DNA from 4 places in the Sphingobium mellinum genome. Region 3 is predicted to be linked to each of the others. Evidence: predicted binding sites of a transcription regulator. Region 3 holds the regulator's gene; each other region holds the start of a gene.
What was found. The regulator LexA, encoded in region 3, represses DNA repair genes until DNA is damaged. The targets are predictions, from matches to a motif close to GTTCCNCNCTTGTTCT.
Positions count from the first base shown of each region.

Region 1 (2,199 bases), 350 kb from region 3:
TGTCGGCGGTCAGCTGGTTCATGGATGCACCCCTCTTGGCTGGAGACTCGGTGAAGGTGCATTTACGATGCATGATTGAACATGTAAACTGGATACATGTTTTGAAAATACAACGCCGCTCTATTAACGACTTCGCTCATGCAATTGACCCGCCACACCGACTACGCCCTGCGCGTCCTCATCCACCTCGCCGTATCGCCGACCAACCGCGCGACCATCGGCGAGATCGCGGACGCCTACGGCCTCTCGCGCAATCATCTGATGAAGGTGGTTCATCAACTCGGCCAGGGCGGCTTTCTCGACACCCAGCGCGGCCGCAACGGCGGCTTCAGCCTCGCCCGGTCCCCGGACCATGTCACAGTGGGCGCCGTCATTCGCCACACCGAACCCGACATGAACCTCGCCGACTGCGGCAACTGCCTGCTGCGCCCCGCCTGCGGACTTTCAGGCATATTGAAGGCGGCAACCGCCGCCTTCCTCGCCGTCCTCGACCGGCACAGCCTGGCCGATGCGGCGAGGGACAAAGCCGGGCTCGCAGCGCTGATCGCCGCGCTCCCCGGCCCCGCCCCTTCATCTAGCGATGGCGACGATGCGTCATCTTCTTCATGCCCCGAGCCTCGCCCGGATTGATGCAGCTGTCCTGCACCGTCTTGCTGCACAGCGGATAGTTTTTGGCCTCCGCCGGCGGAGGCGTCATATTGCCACCCACGGTGACGGGGTTCGCCGAACTCCCGACAGGCGCTGTTGCATCCTTGGGCACCCCGGCCGGCGCGGGCGCCATGCCCGGGTCAGACGGCACAGCACCGCTCGGCTGTCCCGCGTTGGGATCAGCAGGCGTAGCGGGCATGGCCGGATCACCGGCAGGGTTGCCAGCCGCTGGAGGCTGGGACATTGTGCCCTGTGCGTCCTGGGCGATCGCAACGCCTGTTACGCCACTGGCGAAAGCCAGCATCGCGGCACCTGCAAGCATGATCGATTTCATCGGGATCGTCCTTTCCTTTTTCTCGCCCCTCTCGTCATTCGAGCCGCAATAGAACCGGAACGGTGACGCAGCCGTTCCATCCCGACGACGAGCCGTGCCGAACCCGCCGTGAGACGAAGTGCCAAAATGCCGCGCCGGGAATGGCTAACCGCGAGGAGCCCGCCCGGCGGCCCATTTCGCTTGCTTCAGTCCTCCTTTGTTCTCATAGGTCGATCCTTAGCCACAAGGTTGCCACGGCCTTGTCCACCTTCCCAGCGCTCCCTAGTTGTAGCCAATGACCCTGCCTGCCCCCTCACCAGACGATCCTCCGTATCTTCAGGGTTTGAACGAGCCCCAGCGGGAAGCGGTGCTAACGACCGAAGGGGCGGTGCTGGTCCTCGCTGGCGCCGGCACCGGCAAGACGGCGGCGCTGACGGCCCGGCTCGCGCATCTGATCGCGACGCGACGCGCCTATCCTTCCGAAATCCTGGCTGTCACCTTCACCAACAAGGCGGCGCGCGAAATGCGCGAGCGCGTCGGCCGAATGATCGGTCCGGCGGTCGAGGGCATGCCCTGGCTTGGCACTTTCCACGCCATCGCCGCCAAGATGCTGCGTCGCCACGCCGAGCTGGTCGGGCTGCAGTCCAACTTCACCATCCTGGACACCGACGACCAGCTCCGCCTGATGAAACAGTTGATTCAGGCTGAGGGTATTGACGAAAAACGCTGGCCAGCAAGGCAACTCGCCGGCCTTATCGATCAGTGGAAGAACAAGGGCCTGACGCCAGAGGAAATCGGGGCGGGCGAAAGCGAAGGCTACGCAAACGGCATGGGGCAGAAGCTCTACGCCGCCTATCAGGCCCGGTTGCGTGACGTGAATGGCTGCGACTTCGGGGACTTGCTGCTTCACGTTCTGACCATTTTGAAGCGCCATCGCGACGTTCTGGAAAGCTACCAACAACGCTTCCGCTACATCATGGTGGACGAATATCAGGACACCAATTCCAGCCAGTATCTCTGGCTGCGCCTGCTTGCCCAGACGCGGAAGAATATCTGCTGCGTTGGTGACGACGATCAGTCCATCTATTCATGGCGCGGCGCAGAGGTCGCCAACATCCTGCGGTTCGAAAAGGATTTTCCCGGCGCCAGGATCGTCCGCCTGGAACAGAATTACCGATCGACGCCGCACATCCTGGGCGCGGCGTCAGGCGTCATCGCCGAGAACGGCAACCGTCTCG
Region 1 is NZ_JBANRK010000001.1:33,421-35,619, forward strand. It holds gene AAC640_RS00170 (globin domain-containing protein) at 1-22, opposite strand, end outside; gene AAC640_RS00175 (RrF2 family transcriptional regulator) at 139-630, shown strand; gene AAC640_RS00180 (Fe-S oxidoreductase) at 575-982, opposite strand; gene AAC640_RS00185 (ATP-dependent helicase) at 1,257-2,199, shown strand, end outside.
Region 1: a site for LexA is predicted at 990-1,005, ahead of AAC640_RS00185 (ATP-dependent helicase). Genes of this name have one in related genera too.

Region 2 (2,199 bases), on a different contig from region 3:
CGCACAGCCGCTCCAGCCAGTCCTGGTCGGCATGCGGATCGGCATCGAAGACGACAAGGCCGGGCTCGCGTGCCCGCGCGTCGGCCAGGGTCATGCCGGCCGTCAGGCCAATCGCCAGCGCATCGGCATCAGACGTGACGAGCCGCATGGCCCCGCGTACCGGTTCGACGATGGCGCAAGGCCCTTGCTGCGTCGCCCAGAGGTCAGGCCGCGCGATGCGCAGCCGGTCGAGCGGCAGGAACGGGAACCACAGCGCCAGGTAGCGGCGCGCCTGCACCGCGCCCTCCACCGTCCTGTCCATGGTCATGGCGTTCATGGCATTCGTCTCCAAAAGCTCCCCGCTCGCTGTCCCAGACCAGCCGCCAGGCAAGGCCATCGGGTCCCGACCGCCGGCGCAGCAAGCTGATGTCGAAGGCGCTCATCCCCGGCGCATTGCCCGGCAGGGGCACCGATGGTGCCGCCGTCACCTGCCAGCGCGTGTCCGCCGCGCTGGGCACGGGATCGCCATCGATCCGCAGCAGCAGCGCCGTGACTCCCGATGCCTCCGCCGCCAGCGCGAGACGACGGCTGGCGGTGAGGTCGAGCAGCGGCGCACGTCCGCGCAGTTCGATCACCAGCGCGCCCAGCGCCGGGCAGCGCAGCGCATCCGCCGCCGCCTGCAGCAACAGCGCCTCGGTCGCCATCATGCCGATCAGCAGCCTCGCCGGGTCCAGCCCCAGCGCGACCAACCCCGGCCCATAGGCCCGCGCCATTCCCTTGCCGCCGCCGCGCAGCCAGAAAAGCGGCGCTTGGCCCGCAGCCAGATGAGCGAGGATCAATCCCAGCCCGACCGCCGCGCCTTCATCCTCCGCGCCGCCGAACAGTTCATGCACGCGCCCCCGGGCCAATCCGCCTTGCAGTGCCTGGTCAAGCAGGCCATGGCCGGTGGCGACGCGGCCACAGCCTTTCACCGCCGGACCGCCCTCCAGCGATGCGATGCGCCGCCTCAACGCAGCTAATGTTGTCACCGACTCGGTCATATAGATGTTCCCTATATGTTCCTTTTCGGTGCTGGCAATCGCGCTGTCAATGTAGAGCGTTCGGGTGAAGAGAGACTTCCCTCTCCTCAAGGGGAGAGGAAAAGGTTCAACGCCGCCAGCGCGCCCAGATGGCGGTAGGCAGCAGCAAGCCCCGCGCTTCCTCGCGCACCACCAGTTCGCCCGCCTCGACCGTGCCGGGCAGGTCGGCAAAGGCTTGGGCGACCAGTTCGCCGATCGCCAGCGCCGACATGCGGACCGCATAGACCGTCAGAAACAGGAAGCGGCTGTCGCCATCCAGTAATTGCCGGCAGTTGGAGATCAGGCCGGGCAGATCCTCCTCCAGCCGCCAAATCTCGCCATCGGGACCCCGGCCATATTTGGGCGGGTCGAGCAGGATGCCGTCATAGCGCCGCCCGCGCCGCACCTCGCGGTTGACGAACTTGGCGGCATCATCGACGATCCAGCGCACAGGCCGATCCTCCAGGCCCGACGCGGCCGCATTGGCGCGGGCCTGCGCGACCGATTTCTTCGACGCATCGACATGCACCATCTGCGCGCCGGCCGCGCTCATCGCCAGCGTGCCAACCCCGGTATAGCCGAACAGGTTCATGACCTGGGGCTCCGCCTTGTCCGCCACCTGCTCGCGCATCCAGCTCCAGACCGGCGCCATGTCGGGAAAGAAGCCCAGATGGCGAAAGGGCGTGCAACTCGCCTGGAACGTCACCTCGTTCCAGCGGAGCGGCCATCCTTCCGCCGGCACCGGACGATCATAGAACCAGCGGCCGCCGCCTTCCTCATCGGACCCGGGGACGAATTCGCCATCGGCTTGCCAGTCGGCACTGGCGGGCGCCCACATCGCCTGCGGCTCGGGACGGATGAAGCGATAGCGGCCATAGCGCTCCAGCTTGCGACCATGGCCCGAATCGACCAGGCCATAGTCCGGCCAGGGTTCGCCGATCAGCGTTTCCAGCGTCATGCCCGAGGCGTGGAGCGCTCCGCGACATAGGCGGTGATCGCCTCGAAGGTCGCGGGCAGCTTGGCATAGGCCTCCTCACGGGCGAAGAGGTCTCCCATGCGCGACGGCAGCGGCGGGCGCAGCCCGGTAGCGCGCTCCACCGCATCCGGGAACTTGGCGGGATGTGCGGTCGCCAGCGTCACCACCGGCACAGCGGGGTCGACC
Region 2 is NZ_JBANRK010000005.1:103,336-105,534, reverse strand. It holds gene AAC640_RS09250 (Y-family DNA polymerase) at 1-307, opposite strand, end outside; gene AAC640_RS09245 (ImuA family protein) at 204-1,019, opposite strand; gene AAC640_RS09240 (class I SAM-dependent methyltransferase) at 1,126-1,995, opposite strand; gene thrC (threonine synthase) at 1,992-2,199, opposite strand, start outside.
Region 2: a site for LexA is predicted at 1,026-1,041, ahead of AAC640_RS09245 (ImuA family protein). Genes of this name have one in related genera too.

Region 3 (2,199 bases):
TCGGCGGTCACGGCGCCCTGTCGGTCGGCGGCCGCCCACGCATCGCCCTGCTATCGACCGGGGACGAACTGGTGCCCCCCGGCGCGCCGACGCCGCCGGGTGCCCTCCCCTGCTCCAACGCTCCGATGCTGGCAGCATTGCTGGCCAGCCTCCCCTGCGATGTCGTCGACCTTGGCATCGTGCCCGACGATCTCGATGTCATGACCGCAGCGTTTGAAAAAGCGGCCGCCGCCCATATCATCGTCTCTACCGGCGGCGCCTCGGTGGGCGATCACGACTTGGTGCGCCCCGCCTTCACCCAGGCTGGCGGCACGCTCGATTTCTGGAAGATCCGCATGCGGCCCGGCAAGCCGCTGATGGCCGGCACGCTCGGCGGCGCGATCTTCCTTGGACTTCCGGGCAATCCGGTATCCGCCTTTGTGACCGCGAACCTGTTCCTGCTCCCTTTGGTGCGCTATCTCGCTGGCGCGCTCGACCCAATGCCTCGCAGAGCTACGGCGCCGCTCGCCGCGCCCCTGCCCGCGACCGGCGATCGCGATGATTATCTGCGGGCTTTCCATACCCCATCAGGCATGATCAGCGTAACCTCCCAGGACAGCGCCGCAACCGCCGCCCTGGCCCGCGCCGACAGCCTCATTCTCCGTCCCGCTGGCTCGCCTCCTGCCGAATCCGGCGAACAGGTCGTCATCCTGCCCATCAGCGCATGAAAAAGGGGCCGCGTGGCGGCCCCTCCTTCATTTCAACCGCTATGACTAGCGCTGCTGCTTGTCCTGGCCGCCCTTGTCCTTGTGGCGTTCGCCCATCTGACCCTGACGATCTTCCTGCTGCTGCTGACGTCCGCCCTGACTGGAACGATCGCCACCCTGCTGGCGGCGCTGATTATCGCCCTGATTGTTTTGATTAGCCATGTCACTCTCCTTTTCGCCCTCTTGGAGAAGGCCGGCTTTAAACGACTGGCGCCCGGCTCCGTTCCGTTCGTTACGGCCAACGGTTAGTCGCTTGACTTGGCTCTTTCCGTTTCCTATGCGTTCTCCATCCGTTCCATGGAGGACAAGCAGGCATGCTGACGCCCAAGCAACAGGAATTGCTCAGCTTCATTCAAAACCGTCTGGAGGAAGCCGGCGTTTCGCCTTCTTTCGAGGAGATGAAGGAAGCGCTCGACCTTCGCTCCAAATCCGGCATTCACCGGCTGATAAGTGCGTTGGAAGAACGGGGCTTCATCCGTCGCCTTCCCAACCGCGCGCGTGCGCTCGAAGTGCTCAAGCTTCCTGACGCCATGCACCGCGCACCGAAGGTCGTCGCGCCGCCGAGGCCTCAGTTAGCCGCCAAACCGCCGATAGCTGCGAACGACGTGGTCGATATCCCGCTCCATGGCCGGATAGCGGCGGGTGTTCCGATCGAGGCGATGGAAGGGCAGAATATGCTCTCCGTCCCGGCCGCGTTGCTCGGTGCGGGCGACCATTATGCGCTGGAAGTATCCGGCGATTCGATGATGGAGGCCGGGATATTGGACGGCGACTTCGCATTGATCCAGCGCACGGATGTCGCGCGTGAGGGTCAGATTGTTGTCGCCCTCATCAACGAGAATGAAGCGACGCTCAAATATTTCCGCCGCGAAGGGCCCAAGGTGCGGCTCGACCCCGCGAACAGCGCTTACGAACCGCAGGTCTACGACCCGCGCCAGGTCCGCATTCAGGGGAAGCTGGCTGGATTGCTGCGCCGTTACAACTGATCGGCGCGACGACGGCCGGACCGGGGAATCAGACGGTTGATCCAGGGATGTGCATCGCCGGGAAGCTGGCTGGTGCGCACTTTCATGTGATCAAGATCAATGGCGAGCCCCCCGGTCCTTGCCAACATTGACCGGTCCGCCTTTAGCCAGCGTGGACGGCACCAGACTGGTAACCGGCGGTCGGCAACGACGATATCTGCAGCCGCACAATCGCGCGCGAATATTTCCCTTCGCACCAGCACATCGGTCCGCGTCGCCAACAAGCGCCAGTCGCGCCCGTCCACCCGCAGGCGCACCGCGCACAGATCGACCGAACACCGCGCTTCGGGAAGATTTTCCAAAGCATCCAGCGCTCCATCGTGGCCCGCGCTCTCGCTTATCATGTCGCGCATATAGTCCCCCGCCCTCGCCCGCAACAGCGCCATCCCGCCGCCTGACGTCCGCACGGCCACATGGCGCCCATCCGA
Region 3 is NZ_JBANRK010000001.1:382,065-384,263, forward strand. It holds gene AAC640_RS01930 (molybdopterin molybdotransferase MoeA) at 1-707, shown strand, start outside; gene AAC640_RS01935 (hypothetical protein) at 753-908, opposite strand; gene lexA (transcriptional repressor LexA) at 1,061-1,732, shown strand; gene AAC640_RS01945 (ComEC/Rec2 family competence protein) at 1,723-2,199, opposite strand, start outside.

Region 4 (2,199 bases), on a different contig from region 3:
TATAATAGGGGCTGGGCGGGTTGGACTTGGCCCAGGGGACGACGGCGCCCTTCTTGAGGCTGAGCGCTTCGTTGGGGACGACGAGTTCGGGGTCGAACTCCTGCCGCTCGCCCAGGCCGTCGCAGGCCGGGCAAGCGCCCTGCGGGGCGTTGAAGGAGAAGAGGCGGGGTTCGATCTCCGGGATGGTGAAGCCGCTGACGGGGCAGGCGAATTTCTCGCTGAAGACGATGCGGTTGGCGGGGATGCCGGCGTTCTTCATCTTGCCGGCGGATTCGGCTTCGTCCTCGCGGCCGGGGACGACGCCGTCGGCAAGGTCGACATAGGCGAGGCCGTCGGCGAGTTTCAGCGCCTGTTCGAAGCTGTCGGCGAGGCGGGTGGACATGTCGGACGCGACGGCGAGGCGGTCGACGACGACTTCGATGTCATGCTTGTATTTCTTGTCGAGGGCGGGGGCGTCCTCGATCAGGTGCATCTCGCCGTCGATGCGGACGCGGGTGTAGCCGGCCTTCTGCCATTCCAGCAGTTCCTTCCTATACTCGCCCTTGCGGCCGCGCACGACGGGGGCGAGCAGGTAGAAGCGGGTGCCTTCGGGGAGCTGCATCACACGGTCGACCATCTGGCTGACGGTCTGGGCGCTGATCGGCTCCCCGGTGGCGGGGGAATAGGGAATGCCGACGCGCGCCCAGAGCAGGCGCATATAGTCGTAGATCTCCGTCACGGTCGCGACGGTGGAGCGCGGGTTGCGGCTGGTCGTCTTCTGCTCGATCGAGATGGCGGGGGAGAGGCCGTCGATATGTTCGACATCGGGCTTTTGCATCATCTCCAGGAACTGGCGGGCATAGGCGGAGAGCGACTCCACGTAGCGACGCTGTCCTTCGGCATAGATGGTGTCGAAGGCGAGCGAGGATTTGCCCGAGCCGGACAGGCCGGTGATGACGATCAGGCTGTCGCGCGGCAGGTCGACGTCCACGCCCTTGAGATTATGCTCGCGCGCGCCGCGCACGCTGATGGTGGTAAGACTCATGGGGCGTGTTGTTCCAGATTTGTTCTTGATGGGCAAGATCGTCCGCGGCCGATATGGGCGCGGCGCCGGCGGGCCGCAAGCGTCCGCGCCATGTCGTTGATGGACGACGGCAGGCCGTTGATGGGAGCGCCCTGCGATCGGGAGGGGACGCTACGGCCGGTTGTCGATTTCATGACGGCTTTCATCCGCGCCTGGGTTATAGTGCGGCAGGCAGGCGACGGATCGACAGGATTGGCGCCGTCTGCATAGACGACATCATGAGAGATCCCGGAGAGCCCGACAGCATCCCGGATACGCCCCCGGCCATCCCTTGCGCCGGGGGCGTTCTATATTATGTCCCTGAAGGGTAGTTTTACGCTACGTCAACAAGGCTTTGACCCTCGACATATGGCGCTCATCCTGTCATGGGTCCGCGCGCGAAGGCGGTTCGTCGAGACAGGCGTCGTTGGTCGATACCGGCCGGCGCTGGTCGAAGCGGGTGCGCAATCCATGAAGATTTTCCATCAGCCATCGCACAGATTCTCGATTAGAGTTGCGCGGCTGCATTCAAGAGGTAGCTGCGCCAGGAGATCGAGATGAGGCAAATGCCGGGTTTTACCACAGGCGTATCGTCCGTTATCGGCCATCGCCAGCGGATAATAGACTTTGCCAGGGAAATAGAGCGCCGAGGGTTTCCGCTGATTTCCACGCCGAGTTCAGGCGATTGCGTGGCCATGTCCCAGTCCATTCTCGGTGTCACCCGGTCCGTCAAGGTGATGGCTGCGGTGCAACCCATCTATCACCGTGTTCCGGTATCGCTGGCGGAAACGGGGGCCCATCTGCATGAAGTCAGCGGTGGACGATTTCAGCTGGGGATAGGGGTTAGCCACGAGCTGGCCAACAAGGTCTATCATGTCCAGCCGGGTCCGCCGCTGGAGGATTGCCGCGCCTACGTCGCCGCGATGCGAGCGGCCGTCGAGTGGACGGGGCCGCAAGCGCCGATCATCATGGCCGCGCTTAGGGACCGGATGTTCGATCTTGCCGTTGAGATCGCGGACGGCGTGTTCCCGTCCAGGGCGTGCAGGGTCCATCTTGCAAAACAGGTTGCTCGCATTCCCGCCGACCGTCGCGCGGCAGGCTTTTTCGTGGGCAATGCGATTCCGACTGTCATCGACGCCGATCCCGAGGTCGCGCGC
Region 4 is NZ_JBANRK010000003.1:2,828-5,026, reverse strand. It holds gene uvrA (excinuclease ABC subunit UvrA) at 1-1,024, opposite strand, end outside; gene AAC640_RS06900 (hypothetical protein) at 1,551-1,739, opposite strand; gene AAC640_RS06895 (LLM class flavin-dependent oxidoreductase) at 1,660-2,199, shown strand, end outside.
Region 4: a site for LexA is predicted at 1,035-1,050, ahead of uvrA (excinuclease ABC subunit UvrA). Genes of this name have one in related genera too.